DNA from 3 places in the Nocardia pseudovaccinii genome. Region 3 is predicted to be linked to each of the others. Evidence: riboswitches for the same ligand, from Rfam matches in the RefSeq annotation. Region 3 holds a riboswitch; each other region holds the start of a gene.

Region 1 (2,193 bases), 160 kb from region 3:
GCCCGCGGCGTGTGCGAGTTCGGTCACCCGGCGCACGTCGACCAGCGTCTGCATCGGATTGGCCGGTGTCTCGAAGAACACGGCCTGGGTCGGCACCGAAAGCGCCTGCTCCCACTGATCCAGATCATCGCCGTCGACGAAGACCGTCTCCACGCCCCAGCGCGGCAGGATCTCGTTGCAGACCACGAAGCACGAGCCGAACAGGCTGCGCGCGGCCACAAGTCGATCGCCCGCGCCCAGAAGCGCACCGAGCGCGGTGAATACGGCCGACATGCCGCTCGCGGTAGCGAAACATGCTTCGGCGCCGTCGATCAGACGCAGCCGCTCCTCGAACATGGCGACCGTCGGGTTGCCGTAGCGGGAGTACACGAAATGCTCGATATCGCCGGTGAACGCGGCCTCGGCCGCCTCGGCGCTCTCATAGACGAAACCGGAGGACAGATACAGCGCCTCGGCGGTTTCCTCGAATCCCGAGCGGCGCAGGCCACCTCGCACGCCGAGCGTCGCGGGACCGACGCCCTCGGGCAGCGGCTTGTCGAACGAACCGCCGGTGATCATGACTGCCGCCAGGGCAGGCCGATGGCGCGCCAGCCGGAGCCGCCGCGATGTCCGAGCTCATCGATCGGGCCTTCGAAGCCCTCCAGCACATTGAACGACGGGGCGATGCCGGCCCCGGTCGCGGCGACCGCCGCACCGATGGAACGCTGTCCGGAGCGACAGAGGAAGACGACGGGTGCGGCCGGATCCCGCCCCTCCAGCGCCTTGGTCAGCTGCTCGACGAACTCACCGTTGCGGGCGCCGTTGCTGTCGACCCATTCGATCAGCACCGTCGGCCGTTCGATCGAGGTCGTATCCGGCACACCGACGAAACGCCATTCGGCCTCGGTGCGCACGTCTACCAAGACAGCTTCGGGATTGTCCTGCAACAACTCCCACGCCTGCTGTGGGGTGATGTCACCGGCATATGTCATGCGATCCTCCTGTGAATCCACGCTTGCCGCACCTGGGTTTCGGTACACGGCCAGGTCGTCACCCGGAGCACCCCACCGCGGAGGAGGGTTGCCGACCAGCCAGCCGGGGCTTGGCGCTGGTACTCATGACCTGAAAATGAGATTGCCTGGGTAGGGGCCGCCATGTCAAACCCCATTTCGCACCGCGCACAAGGAATCAACCGCAGACGATCCATCGGTCTTGGGAGCGGGTCAGATTCCAGGTTGCCGGGGTTTCCCGGCCGTCGACCGCGATGGTCACCGTCGCCTTGGCCTTATCGCCGTCGACCATCGCATTCTCAATCTTGGTCACCTTGATCGACTTTCCGGCCGCGGCCCCGCCGAACTGACCGGCGAGCGGCGTCTTGCTCTCGTCGAAGCCCGGACAGGCCACGGCAGGCGGCGGCGTGCTGTCGGTGGTGGCGCGGGCCTCCGCGTAGCGCTGCACCGCGGCCGCGATCTTGTCCGATTCTGTGACATTTTTCTCAGCGGGCGAAAGCACCGCACCGAGCACGATCGCGACCAGCACGACAGCGGCGAAGACGGCCGCCGCGATGAACGGCGCGATGGAGCGACGATCGGTCTGATCGACCTCGATTACGGGTTCTTCATCGGTGCCCTGCTGCTCTGTCATGGGTCGATCATCCCTGGTGGACGGCGGTATCCGGCATTCGGCCCCGAGACGCGTGCCGCGCGGATTTGATAGATGTGCGCAGAGCGGGTAGTCACGGTAGGTGGGCCGGGGCAGCAAACACCCGGTGTACGCACCGCCGCAGGGTGCGCGCTGTGCCACCGATAGAATCGCGAGACTGCGGCCTGCTGTCATAGCCGAGATGGCCGCCTGTTCGCATCAGCAGATGCGACCGAGAGGGTGCGTCAAGTTAGCCTAAGCTAAGACTGACGCCGTAATTATTTCGACCATAAGGGTGCGCGTAAAAGATGACCGAACAGAGTGCTGAGTCGACTAGCGGTGCGCACGGGCCCTCCGTGGTTACGCAAGCTGCCTCCTCCGGGCCTGGCGCGCACACCGCGGGGCCTCGCCCGCTTCGCATCGCGATCGTGGGCGCGGGGCCGGCCGGAATCTACGCCGCCGACGCGTTGATGAAGTCCGATGCCGAGGTGAGCATCGACCTGTACGAGCGCATGCCCGCGCCGTTCGGGTTGATCCGCTACGGCGTCGCGCCGGACCATCCGCGCATCAAGG
Region 2 (2,193 bases), 3.4 Mb from region 3:
GACGCAGCCGATATCCGATCAGTTCGCCGTCGATGTGCACGGTGCCCGCATCCAGCGACTCCAGGTGGTTGACCACCCGCAGCAGCGTCGACTTGCCGGAGCCGGACGGTCCGATCACAGTGACCACCTCACCGGCGTGGACCGTGAGGTCGATGCCACCGAGTACCTCGGTGCTGCCGTAGGACTTACGCACCCCGCGCACCTGTACCGCAGGAGCCGGGGCCACCGGCGCGCTCATCGAGTCGCTCCGCGTGGTGCTGCGGAACCGATTTCGGCGATTTCGCGCAACCGGCGCCAGACCTTCCGCACCGGTGTCGGTGGGGGCGTGCGGTGCGCGCCCTTGGCGTAGTGGCGTTCGATATAGAACTGCACCACCGACAGAATCGTGGTCAGCACGATGTACCAGACGGTGGCCACCATGAGCAGTGGCACCACCCGGCCGTTGCGGCCGTAGATCACCTGGACCTGGTAGAAGAGTTCCGCGATCGCCATGACCGAGACGATCGAGGTGCCCTTGAACAGGCTGATCACCTCATTGGTCGCATTCGGCAGAATCGAGCGCATGGCCTGCGGGACGATGACCGTGCGGAACTGGCGCACCCGTGGAATGCCGAGTGCCGCAGCTGCTTCCAGCTGCCCCGGATCGACCGAAATATATCCGGCCCGGATGATCTCGGCCGCATACGCCGCCTGATGCAATGCGAGTCCGATGACCGCCGCGGTGAAACCGCTGATCACCCCGTTCACCTCGAAGGTGAGAAAGGAAGGGCCGAACGGGATTCCGAGCGAAAGCGTGTGGTAAAGGTAGGCGATGTTGAACCAGAACAGCAGCTGCACGATGAGCGGAATCGAGCGGAACGCCCAGATATAGACCCACGAGATCACCCGCAGCACCGGATTATTCGACAGGCGGGCGATCGCCAATGCCGTACCGATCAGGAATCCGAGTGCCGTACCCCACAGGGTCAGCTCCAAGGTGACCTTCAGCGCCGACAGCACCGATTTCGCGGTGAAGTACTTCGCGAACGTCGACCAATCCCAGCCCGGATTGGTGGCCAGTCCGTGGACGAACTGCGCGAGCAGCACCAGCGCGATGGCGCTGACGACCCAGCGCCACGGATGCCAGGACTTGGCGATCGCCGGTTCGTCGGTACTGCTTACGGTGGCGGTGGGTGCAGCCGGTATCGGGACATCCGATACCGGAGTATCGGATGCGACGGATGCGCTCATATTTCGGTTCCTCCATCGTTCCCGGCGGAAGCACCCGCACCCGGTGACCGGGGGGTTGCTGCGACGTCGATGAGCCAGGTCTCTCGGTCGCTCTGGATGGTGTGTCCGACGCCGAGCACGGGTCGGTCAATGGGTCTAGCCGAAATATCATGCGAAGCAGGCGAAGTCTGGCACAAGGGTACGAATCAGCGTGAGCGCAGACCTTGTTTGCATGGTCGTGAGCAGGCACTATTGGCTCGGTCGTGCGGTGGATCGCGGCATTTCGAACCAAGTTTTCCGCGTGCTCTTCGTCCGGTTCGCCCGCCCGCGGATCGCCGCGGCGGTCCATCGGGACGCGCGGCGCGAACGTGTCGCCTGCCGAAATAGACGCTGTTGCGAAGGTTTGCCGGAGTACTCTCGGACCTCGATTCGTGCCCGACGATGAGGAGGTCCGCCGTGACCCTGCTGCGCCGTCTGATCACGCTAACCGCTATCGCGACCGGTACGGCCGCGATGACTCTCGCCGCCCCCGGCATCGCCGCCGCGGGTCCGGCGCCGATACCCGCACCCGCCGTTCCGGCCGCGACCGCACCGTCGGCCCAAGCCGCACCCGGTGATCTGTTCGCCGGTTACCGAGCCGTCGTGGAGGCGCTGCGCACCTTCGGCATCGACCCGTTCCTGTACCCGGCGGTCGCGCCGTTCTGCTCCGACACCGGCAGCCTCGGTCTGGTGCCCGCGGTGGCGGGCGCGGTCCCGGGGCCGTGGCCCAAAACCACGGTGGCCATTCCAGGACTCGACCCGGCCGCCGTCAAGGCGGGCCAGGTCATGTTCACCTTCGTCCCCTACGGCCTCGGCGCGGACGGCACGAATGCTTCGGGCATGAACGTCGCCTGGGTCAACCTGGCCAATGGCCGCAGCGGCATCACCGCCATGGGATCGATCTCCGATGTGGTCCGCACGATGGTGCCCGCCGAAACCCCGGCC
Region 3 (2,193 bases):
GGCCAGGCGCATGACGGATCACGCGGCGGAAGCGGCCGTGCCGATGCCGAGTGCGGCGAGAACGGCCGCGCTGATCTGTTCGAGCCGATCGCGAACCTGTGGGCGGCGCAACATCGCAACCGCTCGTGACGCCAGCACGGCGAGCAGGATCATCTCGACGGCGGCAATGGAGCATTCGATGGCCCCGAGCGCGAGAGTGTTCGAGAACGTGACATCGGTGAGGAATTGCGGCAGTACCGCCAGGTAGAACAGCCCGACCTTCGGGTTGAACATGCACGAAACCAGGCCTGCGGCGAATGCCGATCGGATCGAGGCGGGGGCCCCCGCGGCCGACTGCCCGGACGCCGCGGCGGTGCCCGCTCTGCGCTGCTTGCGGTGATCGATCAGCGCGCGAATGCCCAAGTACACCAAGTAGATTCCGCCGATCACCTTGAGCATCCGGTAGGCGGTCGCGGACTGTTCCAGCAGGGCGGCGACGCCCGCCGCGACCACCACCGCCCACACGATCCCGCCCAATGCCGAGCCGATCGCCGCGGCAATGCCAGGGCGCGCGTCCACGATCGAGAATCGCAGCACCAGGAACGAATCCGGGCCGGGCGTGATCGACAGCAGAATGCACAGGCCGACAAAGCTGAGCAGCAGGGAAAGCGTCACCTCTCGATCAGACCGCACATCACCCTGGATTGCAAGGTTATTTATTAGACTGCATGTATATGCAGAAAGGAGCCGGTTGACAGGGCGGTGCGGCATCTGCCAATCTCGGTTCAGGTCATGAGTACCAGCGTCAAGCCCCGGCTAGCTGGTCGGCAACCCTCCTCCGCGGTGGGGTGCTCCGGGTGACGACCAGGCCGCAGCCCGACCGGGTGCGGCAAGCGCGGACTCGGATGATCACCTGATTTCGGGTCCTACAGCCGATGGGATTTGTGATGACCGCTGTAGTTGAGCAGAGCTGTGCTTCCCTCGCCCGGGTTTCCGGCGACGACCTCCAGGTGCCGCTCGTGCAGGGCGGAACGACCACCTGCACAAACTTCGACTACGCCGCTAGCGCACCGGCATTGGCGCAGGTCACCGACCGCGTGCAGCAGCTGCTGCCGTTCTACGCGAGCGTGCACCGCGGCGCCGGTTACGCCTCGCGGATCTCCACCGAGTGCTATGAGGCCGCGCGCGGTTCGGTCACCCGCTTCCTCGACGCCGCCGACGACCAGGTCGTGGTGTTCACCCGCAACACCACCGATTCGCTGAATCTGCTCGCCGCCTGTGTGCCCGGCGACACCGTGGTGCTGGATATCGAACATCATGCGAACTTCCTGCCCTGGACCCGGCGCGGTCGCCGCGTCGTCAAGGCCGCGGCGACCGTCGAGGAGACGATCCGTCAGCTGATCGCCGAATTGTGCAGTAAGCCGGCGGCATTGCTCGCGGTCACCGGCGCGTCGAATGTGACCGGTGAGGTGCTGCCGCTCGAGCGCCTGGCCACCATCGCGCACCAGTGCGGTGCGCGGATACTGGTCGATGCCGCGCAACTGGCACCGCATCGTCGAATCAGCCTGCGCGCCACCGGAATCGACTACCTCGCCTTTTCCGGTCACAAGCTCTACGCACCGTTCGGCGCGGGAGTGCTTGTCGGACGCCGGGATTGGCTGGATGCCGCCGAACCGTATCTGGCGGGCGGCGGGGCGGTCCGCGAGGTCACCACTACCGGCGCGGAATGGGCATCGGCACCGCAGCGTCACGAGGCCGGTTCGCCGAATGTCCTCGGCGCGGCCGCACTCGCCGCCGCATGTGACGCGCTGTGCGCGATCGATCCGAAAACCCTTGCCACGCATGAGCGACGGCTCGCCGATCGCCTGCGCGCCGGGCTGTCCGCGATTCCGGGTGTCAGCCTGCTGCGCATCTGGGACGACAGCCCCGACACCGTCGGCATCGTCGCCTTCACCCTGGACGGATTCGTCCCCGGACACGTCGCGGCCTATCTCTCCGCCGAACACGGCATCGGTATTCGCGACGGCCGCTTCTGCGCGCACCCGCTGCTCGAGCGGCTCGGCCTGGACGGTGCGCTGCGTGCCAGCATCGGCCTCGGTACCAGCTCCGGCGATGTGGATCGGCTGGTCGATGCCATCGCCACCCTGGTCGACGAGGGGGCGTCGTGGAAATACGCCAGTACTGACGGACTTTGGAATCCGACACCCGAGACCC

The links. Region 3 has a riboswitch for S-adenosylmethionine ahead of ACQPZ2_RS03425 (aminotransferase class V-fold PLP-dependent enzyme). Riboswitches for the same ligand answer to the same signal wherever they lie in the genome.
Region 1: another riboswitch for S-adenosylmethionine. It lies ahead of ACQPZ2_RS04245 (rhodanese-like domain-containing protein); the one in region 3 lies ahead of ACQPZ2_RS03425 (aminotransferase class V-fold PLP-dependent enzyme).
Region 2: another riboswitch for S-adenosylmethionine. It lies ahead of ACQPZ2_RS32515 (amino acid ABC transporter permease); the one in region 3 lies ahead of ACQPZ2_RS03425 (aminotransferase class V-fold PLP-dependent enzyme).

Annotation. Positions count from the first base shown of each region.
Region 1 is NZ_CP192074.1:929,513-931,705, forward strand. Features, by position in the region: gene ACQPZ2_RS04240 (O-succinylhomoserine sulfhydrylase) at 1-558, opposite strand, end outside; gene ACQPZ2_RS04245 (rhodanese-like domain-containing protein) at 555-971, opposite strand; SAM riboswitch class IV at 986-1,102, opposite strand; gene ACQPZ2_RS04250 (Rv0361 family membrane protein) at 1,168-1,623, opposite strand; gene ACQPZ2_RS04255 (FAD-dependent oxidoreductase) at 1,977-2,193, shown strand, end outside.
Region 2 is NZ_CP192074.1:7,223,032-7,225,224, reverse strand. Features, by position in the region: gene ACQPZ2_RS32520 (amino acid ABC transporter ATP-binding protein) at 1-238, opposite strand, end outside; gene ACQPZ2_RS32515 (amino acid ABC transporter permease) at 235-1,230, opposite strand; SAM riboswitch class I at 1,240-1,333, opposite strand; gene ACQPZ2_RS32510 (hypothetical protein) at 1,666-2,193, shown strand, end outside.
Region 3 is NZ_CP192074.1:765,598-767,790, forward strand. Features, by position in the region: gene ACQPZ2_RS03420 (LysE family translocator) at 19-654, opposite strand; SAM riboswitch class IV at 768-881, shown strand; gene ACQPZ2_RS03425 (aminotransferase class V-fold PLP-dependent enzyme) at 927-2,193, shown strand, end outside.